One region of the Streptomyces albofaciens JCM 4342 genome, then DNA from elsewhere that is predicted to be linked to it. Evidence: riboswitches for the same ligand, from Rfam matches in the RefSeq annotation. Region 1 holds a riboswitch; the other holds the start of a gene.
The links. A riboswitch is a leader RNA that binds a small molecule or an ion and turns the genes downstream of it on or off. The one in region 1 is predicted to bind S-adenosylmethionine.

Region 1 (5,096 bases):
ACATGGCCAAGGCCGGAGGCTTCTTCTTCCTGGTCTTCGGCGTGATCTCGGTGATCGCGGCGGTCGCCAGCATCAACCCGGTGTGGGCCATCGGCCCGTACCGGCCCGACCAGGTGTCCACCGGCGCCCAGCCCGACTGGTACATGGGCTTCGCCGAGGGTCTGGTCCGTGTGATGCCCGGCTGGGAGTGGGACATCTGGGGCCACACCATCAACTTCGGTGTGCTGATCCCGATCCTGATCTTCCCGCTGGTGCTGGTGGCGATCGCGGTCTACCCGTTCGTCGAGTCCTGGGTCACCGGCGACAAGCGCGAGCACCACATCCTGGACCGCCCGCGCAACGCCCCGACCCGTACCGGCTTCGGTGTGGCCTGGCTGATCGCGTACCTGGTGATGCTGGTCGGCGGTGGCAACGACCTGTGGGCCACCCACTTCCACCTGTCGATCAACTCGATCACCTGGTTCGTGCGGATCGCGTTCTTCGTCGGTCCGGTGCTGGGCTTCATCGTCACCAAGCGGATCTGCCTGGGCCTCCAGCGCCGCGACCGCGACAAGGTGCTGCACGGACGCGAGTCCGGCATCATCAAGCGGCTGCCGCACGGTGAGTTCATCGAGGTGCACGAGCCGCTCAACCAGGAGCAGCTGCACACCCTCACCCAGCACGAGCAGCCCAAGCCGTTCGAGATCGGCCCGGAGGTCGACGAGAACGGTGTCGAGCGGAAGGTCAAGCGGTCGACGAAGCTGCGCGCCAAGCTCTCGAAGGGCTACTACGGCGAGGGCAACGTCATCCCGAAGCCGACCCCGGAGGAGTACAAGGAGATCACCAGCGGCCACGGCCACCACTGATCCCCGCCGTGTGACGCACGGCAGTACCACCGCGTAAGTACGCCACCCAGAGGGCCCCGTTCGAGGACTGGACGGGGCCCTTCGGCATGCCCGCGTGCCGGATAGGGTTTTGCGCACCAGCAGGACACGAATCCAGGAGTGTGGACCATGAACGTTGCGACCCCGAACGGCGGCGACAGCGTGGCGGCCCACACCTGGCCGGCCGTCCTCGACGCCCTCCTCCAGGGCCGCGACCTCAGCGCCGACGACACCGCGTGGGCGATGGACCGGATCATGCGCGGCGAGGCCACCGACGCGCAGATCGCCGGGTTCGCGGTGGCGCTGCGCGCCAAGGGCGAGACCGTCGCCGAGATCTCCGGCCTGGTCCGGACGATGTACGCGCACGCCAACCTCATCGAGGTGCCGGGTCCCAGCGTGGACATCGTCGGCACCGGCGGCGACGGCGCGAAGACCGTCAACATCTCCACCATGTCCTCGATCGTGGTGGCCGGCGCCGGCGCGAAGGTCGTCAAGCACGGCAACCGCGCCGCCTCGTCGGCCAGCGGCGCGTCCGACGTGCTGGAGAAGCTGGGCGTGAACCTCGACCTGACGCCGCGCCGGGTCGTCGAGGTGGCCGAGGAGGCCGGCATCACCTTCTGCTTCGCGGTGAAGTTCCACCCCTCGCTGCGGCACGTCGCCGCCGCACGGCGCGAGCTGGGCATCCGTACGACCTTCAACGTGCTGGGCCCGCTGACCAACCCGGCGAAGGTCCGCGCGCAGGCCACCGGCGTCGCCGACGCGCGGATGGCGCCGATCCTGGCCGGGGTGCTGGCCGAGCGCGGCTCCTCCGCGCTGGTCTTCCGGGGCGACGACGGGCTGGACGAGCTGACGACGACCGCCACCTCCAAGGTGTGGGTGGTGCGCGACGGCGCCGTACGGGAGGAGACCTTCGACCCGCGGGACGTGGGGATCGGCCTGGTGCCCGTGGAGGCGCTGCGCGGCGCCGACGCCTCGTACAACGCGGACGTGGCGCGCCGCCTGCTGGGCGGCGAGGAGGGGCCGGTGCGCGACGCGGTGCTGCTGAACTCGGCGGCGGCGCTGGTGGCGCTGGCGCCGACCGGGGCGCCGCTGGCCGAACAGATCGCGGCGGGCATCGAGCGGGCCGCCGAGGCCATCGACTCCGGCGCGGCCCGCCGGGCTCTGGAGCGGTGGGTGGCGGCCAGCAACGCCTGAGAAGCGTCTGAGACGGCGCTGAAGTGACGCGGGGCCCGGTCCGGGATGCGGACCGGGCCTTGCGCGCGTCCGATCGTGTGGCATGATGCTGCGCAGGTCACGAGTGACAGCGACTACGGCCCCGGCCCGCTGTCCGGCAACCCTCCGTCCGTGGCGGGGTGCCCCGGGTGATGACCAGGCCGCAGGCAGCGAGGTCTGCGGCAAGCGCGGATCCCTCGTGCCAGGGATCCTGGTCCTTGAGGGAGATCTCTCATGATGCAGCGAATGCGTTAGGGCCGTCCGGCCCGTTCCCGCACCCCCTTTTTCTTTCTCCACTGCCGGTGGGCCCCGCTTCTGCGTGCGTGCCCCGCAGTGAATTCGCCATGCCTTTACGGGAGTTCGCCATGCCTGTTTCCGCTGCCGCCACCGATGCCGCCGTCTGCGCCCCGCTGCCCGTGCTGGGGCGCGACGTCCTGGTCCCGCTCGTCACCGGCGGCGAGGTCGAGTACGCGGCGCTGGACATCGCCGCCAGCGCCCCGGCGTTGCAGCGGGTCTGGGACGACGTGGCCGCGTACGCCCCGTACTACGGCAGCGTGCACCGCGGCGCGGGCTACCTCTCGCAGCTGTCCACCGACCTGTTCGAGAACAGCCGGGCGGAGGTGGCCCGCTTCCTCGGGGCGCGGGAGGGGGACCAGGTGGTCTTCACCCGCTCCACCACCGACTCGCTCAACCTGCTGGCCGCGGCGCTGCCCGCGCGGACCCGGGTGTTCGTCTTCGAGACCGAGCACCACGCCTCGCTGCTGCCCTGGGAGCAGCGCGCGGACGTCGAGGTGACGTACCTGGACGCGCCGCGTACGCCGGGGCAGGCGGTGGACACGCTGGAGCGGGCGCTCGCGGAGCGCGAGCCGTACGCGAACGCCCTGGTGTGCGTGACGGGTGCGTCCAATGTGACCGGTGAGCTGTGGCCGGTACGGGAGCTGGCCGCAGCGGCGCACGCGCACGGCGCGCGGATCGTGCTGGACGCCGCCCAGCTCGCCCCGCACCACCCGGTCGACATCGCGGAACTGGACGTGGACTGGGTCGCCTTCTCCGGCCACAAGCTGTACGCGCCGTTCGGCGCCGGTGTGCTGGCCGGGCGCGCGGACTGGCTCCAGGAGGCGGAGCCGTACCTCGCGGGCGGCGGCGCCAGCCGTACGGTCGCCCGCCGGGGCGACGGCGGGGTGGACGTCGAGTGGCACACCACCGCCGCCCGCCACGAGGCCGGCTCGCCCAACGTCATCGGCGCCTACGCCGTCGCCGCCGCCTGCAAGGCCCTCACCGAGGCGGGCTTCGAGAACCTGGTCGCCCGGGAGCAGCACCTGGTCGAGCGGGTGCGGGCGGGCCTCGCCGAGGTGCCCGAGGTGACCGTGCTGTCGCTGTTCGGGGACGACGCGCCGCGGGTGGGGGTGCTCTCCTTCGTGGTCCGGGGCTGGAACAGCTCGCACTTCGCGGCGGCCCTCTCGGCGGAGTACGGGATCGGCGTGCGCGACGGGCTGTTCTGCGCGCACCCGCTCGTACGGACCCTGCTGGGCGCGCAGTCGCAGGCGCCCGGCGAGTGCGGTGCGCCGGAGGGCGCGCCGGAGGAGAAGAGCCTGAACGCCATCCGGGTGAGCTTCGGCGTCGGTACGCCCGACGAGCACGTGGACCGCTTCGTACGGGCGGTCAAGGAGCTGGTCAGGGACGGTGCGCGGTGGAGCTACCGCACCGAGGACGGGCGCTGCGTGCCGGACACCGCGGCGGCGGCGTAAACAGACCACCTCGCCGCGGCGCTCCGCTGTCCGGGCGCCGCGACGCGGGTGACGCCGGCGCGGGCGGGCACAGCCGCCCGCGCCGGTCAGGCGTCCAGGCCGATGGCGAAGGCCGCTTCCAGGTCGTGCTGGGAGTACGTACGGAAGGCGATGTGCGTCTCGGTGGAGGCGACGCCCGGGATCTTGCTGATCCGGCCGGGGATGACATCCGCCAGCTCGTCGTGCTGGGCGACCCGCACCATCGCGATCAGGTCGTGCGCACCGGTGACCGAGTAGACCTCGCTGACGCCCTCCAGCGCGGCGATCTTCTCCGCGATCTCCGGGATGCGGTCCACGCTGGTCTTGATGAGCACGATCGAAGTGATCACGGCTGGCTCTCTCCCTCGGTCGCCTGCTGCTTCGCCGTTCCGGCGGACCCCACACTACCCGTGGCCGCGGCGGCGCCCCGCGGCGGACGGGGGGCCGGCCGGTAGCGCACCCAGGCGTAGAGGAAGCCCACCGCGAAGCCCACGACATGGGCCAGGTAGGCCACGCCCGGGGTGCTGGGGTCGCGCTGCGCGGCGAGCCACTGGAGGAGGAACCAGAAGAGCAGCACGATCCAGGCGGGGAAGCGCAGCGGCAGGAAGAGGAGGAACGGGTAGAGACTGGTGACGCGGGCCTTGGGGAACAGGTACAGGAAGGCCCCCAGCACCCCGGAGATCGCCCCCGAGGCGCCGACCAGGGTCTGGCCGGACGCGGCGTGCGCGGCCGCGTAGCCCATCAGGGCCAGGTAGCCGGTGACGAGGTAGAAGAGGGTGAACGGCAGGCGGCCCATGCGGCTCTCGGCCATGCCGCCGAAGACGTACAGGAACAGCACGTTGCCCAGCAGGTGCAGCCAGCTGCCGTGGATGAACAGGGCGGTCAGCGGGGTGAGCAGCGCGCGCGGCGAGCCGCTCCACAGGTCGCGCGGGATGACGCCCCACCGTTCGAAGTACACGGTCTGCGCCTGGACGACGGCGTCGCCGGTGCCGTATATGCCGTTGAGGCCGGAGGCGGGACCGATGACGAAGAGGACACAGCACACGGCGATCAGGACGTTCGTCATGCGGGAGAACACGGTCAGCACCGAGCGGACGCGGGGCGTCCGGGGGATCAGGGGCGGGGCCGTCATGAAGTGATCATGGCTCAATAGGGGCATTCGGGACAGAGCGCCTCGCCGCGTCCCGGCTCCCGGGCGGGGCCCGCGCCGCACCGGCGTCAGGCCGTAGGGTACGGGCAGTACCCCGCGTACTTC
Region 2 (5,096 bases), on a different contig from region 1:
TCGTCGCCCAGCTCCGCGTACGCCCCGGCCTCCCGGGACAGCACCAGCGCGCAGCCCCGCTCCGAGATCACCGGGACCTCCTTGGCGACCAGGTTCATGCCGTCCCTGATCGGGTTGACCAGCGCCACGTCGGCGAGCCGGTAGGCGGCCAGCGACCGCGCGAAGTCGTCCTTCACGTGCAGCACGACCGGCTGCCAGCCCGGGGTGCCGTACTCGGCGTTGATCTCCTCGGCCAGCCGCCCGACCTCGTCCGTGTACGCGCGGTAGACCTCCAGGTCCTGCCGGGAGGGGTAGGCGAACGCTATGTGCACGACCCGTTCGCGCCACTCCGGGTGGCCGGCCAGCAGCGCCCGGTACGCGCGCAGCCCGCGCACGATGTTCTTCGACAGCTCCGTACGGTCCACCCGCACGATCGTCTTGCGGTCCTCGCCGCCGATCTGCTCGCGCAGCGCCGCCAGCCGTTCGTCCACGTCCGGCCGGTGCGCCCGCTCCCGCAGGAACTCCGCGTCCGCGCCCAGGCCGTGCACGCCCAGCCGGGTCGTCCGGCCCTCGTGCGTGACGCTCAGCTCCCCGTCCGCGTCGCGCGCCACCCCGGCGCCCAGCACCGCCGCGCAGCAGTCCGCGAACGCCTCGGCCCAGCGCCGGGTCAGGAACGCCGCCCGGTCGCCGCCCAGCATCCCGCGCAGCACCGCCTCGGCCACGTCGTCCGGCAGCATGCGGAAGTAGTCGGCGGGCGCCCACGGCGTGTGCGAGAAGTGCCCGATGCGCAGGTCGGGGCGGCGGGCCCGGAGCAGGCCCGGCACCAGCGTGAGGTGGTAGTCCTGCACCAGCACCACGGCGCCGGGCGCGGCCTCGTCGGCGAGCGCGTCCGCGAAGGCCGCGTTGTACGCCTCGTACGACGCCCACTGCGCGCGGAACGCCTCGTCGAAGGAGGGCTCCAGGGGCGTCTGGTAGAGCATGTGGTGGACGAACCAGAGCACCGAGTTGGCGATGCCGTTGTAGGCGTCGGTGAAGACCTCGGCGGGGATGTCCAGCATGCGTACGTGCTGGCCGCCCGTGTCGGCGGTGTCCAGGTGGCCGCCGCTGCGCCGGGCCGCCTCGCGGTCGCCGTCCCCGAGGGCGGCGCACACCCACACCGCCCCGGCGTCGGACCCGATGGCGGAGAGGCCGGAGACCAGCCCGCCACCGCCCCGTTTGGCGGTGAGCGCGCCGTCGTCCCCCTTCGTGTACGACACCGGGCCGCGGTTGGACGCGACGAGAACCTGGGCACCAGAACGCTCGGAGACCATGCTGCGAGACTAGCCCGCCGCCGATCCGCTCAAACGTGCGGAGCGGAGGGGGAACGTCACGGTTTACGCGGGACCCGGCGCCGCGCCTCCGGGGCGGGGCCCCGCCTCAGGCCGCGCGCCGCTCCGCGTACTCCGGGATCTCCGCCATCGGCGGCCGCTCCTCGGTGTCCACGTCCCAGGTGCGCGGTACGAAACCGGCCTCGCCGCGCTCGAACTGGGTCAGCCGCGGGCGCACCAGATGGCCGCGCGCCAGCCGCAGCTGCGCGGTGCGGTAGATCGCCGCGGCCATCCGGCCGAGCGCCTGACCGCCCTGGTGGCGGTGCTTGCGTACGCCGATGTCCACCTGGCCCAGCGCGTCCAGCCCGGCCGTGTGCAGCGCGTCGACCAGCAGGCCCAGCTCCACGCCGTACCCCACCGGGAACGGCAGCCGCTCCAGCAGGGACCTGCGGGCCGCGTACTCCCCGCCCAGCGGCTGCACGAACCCGGCCAGCTGCGGCCAGTGCAGGTTCAGCAGCGGGCGGGCGACCAGCTCGGTGACCCGGCCGCCCTGTCCGGCCGCCTCGCCCAGCGGACGGTCGTACATGCCCTTGACGAACTGCACGCCCGGGTCGGTCAGCAGCGGGCCGACGATCCCGGAGACGAACGTGGCGGAGAACTCGCGCAGGTCGGCGTCGATGAAGCAGACGATGTCACCGCGGGTGGCCAGCAGGGAGCGCCACAGCACCTCGCCCTTGCCGGGCAGCGCGGGCAGCCGCGGCAGCACCTCGTCCCGGTGGACCACCCGCGCGCCCGCCTCGGCCGCGACCTTGGCCGTGCCGTCCGTGGACCCGGAGTCCAGCACCACCAGCTCGTCGACGAGCGGCACCGACGGTGTCATCAGTTCCGTGCGGATCGTCTCGACGATCGCGCCGACCGTCGCCTCCTCGTCGAGCGCCGGCAGCACGACGGAGACCGTCTGCCCCGTCTCGCGCCTGGCGGCCAGCAGCCGGTCGAGCGGGCGGTCGGCGGCCGACCAGGACCGGCTGCCCAGCCAGCGCTCCACCTCTTGCAGCACCTGCGCGTCTCCTTCGTTCCCGGGACCACGGTGTGATCCATCTCGCGGTGCGGACGACTGTCTCGACCGCCCGGCCCTTCGGCTACAGTCTTGAACAACGCGATCGTCCCGGGCATGCCGGGGTCGGCGCGACAAACGCCTGGGCTCCGGCCCAGCGCCATACCGCTCATCCAGAGGGGCAGAGGGATACGGCCCGTTGAAGCCCCGGCAACCCTCCAGCCGGTCTCCGTCGCCGCGGCATCGCACGCGGCCCGCGAGGCTCCCGGCTAGGGAAGGTGCCAATTCCGTCTCGTGGCGAGATGCGCCGCGAGGAAGATGAGGAGAAAGGGCCTCGCCTCCATGGCTGTGCAGTCTGCTGAAAGCACCACCCGCCCCACTGTTTCCCTGGGCCCCGCCGCCGCGCTGTCCTGCCGCGAGTGCGGCGAGCGCTTCGACCTCGGCCCGATCTTCGCCTGCGCGGCCTGCTTCGGTCCGCTGGAGGTGGCGTACGACCTGCCGGCCGGCGACCCCGAGGGCCTGCGCCAGCGCATCGAGGCGGGCCCGAACAGCATCTGGCGGTACGCGCCGCTGCTGCCCGTCCCGGCCGACGTGGCGGACAAGCCCAACCTGAACCCGGGCCTGACCAAGCTCGTCAAGGCCGACAACCTGGCCCGTGAGCTGGGCGTCACCGGCGGCCTGTACGTCAAGGACGACTCCGGCAACCCGACGCACTCCTTCAAGGACCGCGTCGTCGCCATCGCCGTCGAGGCCGCCCGCGCCTTCGGCTTCACCACCCTGTCCTGCTCCTCCACCGGCAACCTGGCCGGCGCGGTGGGCGCCGCGGCGGCCCGCGCCGGCTTCCGCTCCTGCGTCTTCATCCCGCACGACCTGGAGGCGGGCAAGGTCGTCATGGCCGCGGTCTACGGCGGCGAGCTGGTCGGCATCGAGGGCACCTACGACGACGTCAACCGCTTCTGCTCCGAGCTGATCGGCGACCCGCTCGGCGAGGGCTGGGGTTTCGTCAACGTCAATCTGCGCCCGTACTACGGCGAGGGCTCCAAGACCCTCGCGTACGAGATCTGCGAGCAGCTCGGCTGGCGGCTGCCGGACCAGATCGTCATCCCGATCGCGTCGGGCTCCCAGCTCACGAAGATCGACAAGGGTCTGAAGGAGCTGATCGCGCTCGGACTGGTCGAGGACCGGCCGTACAAGATCTTCGGTGCCCAGGCCGAGGGCTGCTCGCCGGTCTCGACCGCCTTCAAGGCCGGTCACGACGTCGTACGGCCGCAGAAGCCGGACACCATCGCCAAGTCGCTGGCCATCGGCAACCCGGCCGACGGCCCGTACGTGCTCGACATCGCCCGGCGTACGGGCGGCGCGGTCGAGGACGTCAACGACGCGCAGGTGGTGGACGCGATCAAGCTGCTGGCCCGTACGGAGGGCATCTTCGCGGAGACCGCCGGCGGTGTGACCGTGGGCGTCACCAAGAAGCTGATCGAGAACGGCCTGCTCGACCCGGCGCTGACCACCGTCGTGCTGAACACCGGCGACGGGCTCAAGACGCTGGACGCGGTCGCGCCGACCACCGGGCCCACGGCCACCATCCGGCCGAGCCTGGACGCGTTCCGCGCGGCCGGCCTGGCGGGCTGACCGCCGGACCCCGGTCCGCCCGTCCCTCCGCCCACTCCTCCCGCGACCTGGAAGGCAGAACACCATGAGCGTCAACGTCCGCATCCCGACCATCCTGCGCACCTACACCGGCGGCCGGGCCGAGGTGCCCGCCGAAGGGGCGACCCTCTCCGAGGTCATCCAGAACCTGGAGAAGAACCACGCCGGCATCGCGGCACGCGTCCTGGACGACACCGGCAAGCTGCGCCGCTTCGTGAACGTCTACGTCAACGACGACGACGTGCGCTTCGAGCAGGGCCTGGAGACCCCGACGCCGGACGGCGCGGGCGTCTCGATCATCCCGGCGGTGGCCGGCGGCTGCTGAGCGCCGGGCAGAGCACCGGGAACAGCGCCGGGAAATCGTAAGGATCGTTTCCGGCCCTTTCGGGGGCCGACGGCCGGAATCGCCCCGTCCACCGCGAAGCGGACGGGGCGATTCCGTGTTGTTAAAGGCGATACAGTTGGGGTGACCCCTCGTCGAGCCCGTGCCGAACGCATCTGAGACCCCGGCAAGTTGCGGGCGAAGTGCGGACGTGGTTCGTCCCATTGGTGAGCTTTGCCCGGCCCGACTTGCCCGGGAGTAAGGGCTTATAACCGCATTTTTGCGATTGTTCGCGAGCAGAATTCTCGTCCGATTGACCTGTTGCGCTGGGCAGTTGGACAGATACATTCAGCGGCGGTCGACGCGTTCCGGCGCACACCCCCTCCTGTCGGGGGGTGAGGTCTGACCCGGGTCCGCGGAGTGCGGTCCTGTGCAAGGGCCAGTAATAGGGGAGTTAGGCATGGCTCAGGGCACCGTCAAGTGGTTCAACGCGGAGAAGGGGTACGGCTTCATCGCGGTCGACGGTGGTGCGGATGTTTTCGTCCACTACAGCGCGATCCAGATGGACGGTTACCGCACCCTTGAGGAGGGTCAGCGGGTCGAGTTCGAGATCTCGCAGGGCCAGAAAGGGCCGCAGGCGGACATGGTCCGCGTGGCCGGCTGATAGCGCCGACCGACTGCTGCGTACGAAGGTCCGCGTCCTCCCGTGGGGGCGCGGACCTTCTGTGTTGGGGTGGATCTTGCGGGGGAGGCCGGGTCGCCCGGCCCCGCCCGGTTTGACGCC

Region 2: linked by a shared signal. The riboswitch ahead of thrC (threonine synthase) and the one ahead of CP973_RS10785 (aminotransferase class V-fold PLP-dependent enzyme) in region 1 are both predicted to bind S-adenosylmethionine.

The regions. Positions count from the first base shown of each region.
Region 1 covers NZ_PDCM01000001.1:2,381,603-2,386,698, forward strand. The annotation lists gene qcrB (cytochrome bc1 complex cytochrome b subunit) at 1-845, shown strand, start outside; gene trpD (anthranilate phosphoribosyltransferase) at 993-2,057, shown strand; SAM riboswitch class IV at 2,153-2,270, shown strand; gene CP973_RS10785 (aminotransferase class V-fold PLP-dependent enzyme) at 2,441-3,823, shown strand; gene CP973_RS10790 (Lrp/AsnC family transcriptional regulator) at 3,910-4,191, opposite strand; gene CP973_RS10795 (rhomboid family intramembrane serine protease) at 4,188-4,907, opposite strand.
Region 2 covers NZ_PDCM01000002.1:3,779,803-3,784,898, reverse strand. The annotation lists gene CP973_RS36415 (alpha,alpha-trehalose-phosphate synthase (UDP-forming)) at 1-1,289, opposite strand, end outside; gene CP973_RS36410 (glucosyl-3-phosphoglycerate synthase) at 1,396-2,343, opposite strand; SAM riboswitch class I at 2,507-2,665, shown strand; gene thrC (threonine synthase) at 2,683-3,972, shown strand; gene CP973_RS36400 (MoaD/ThiS family protein) at 4,037-4,315, shown strand; gene CP973_RS36395 (cold-shock protein) at 4,773-4,976, shown strand.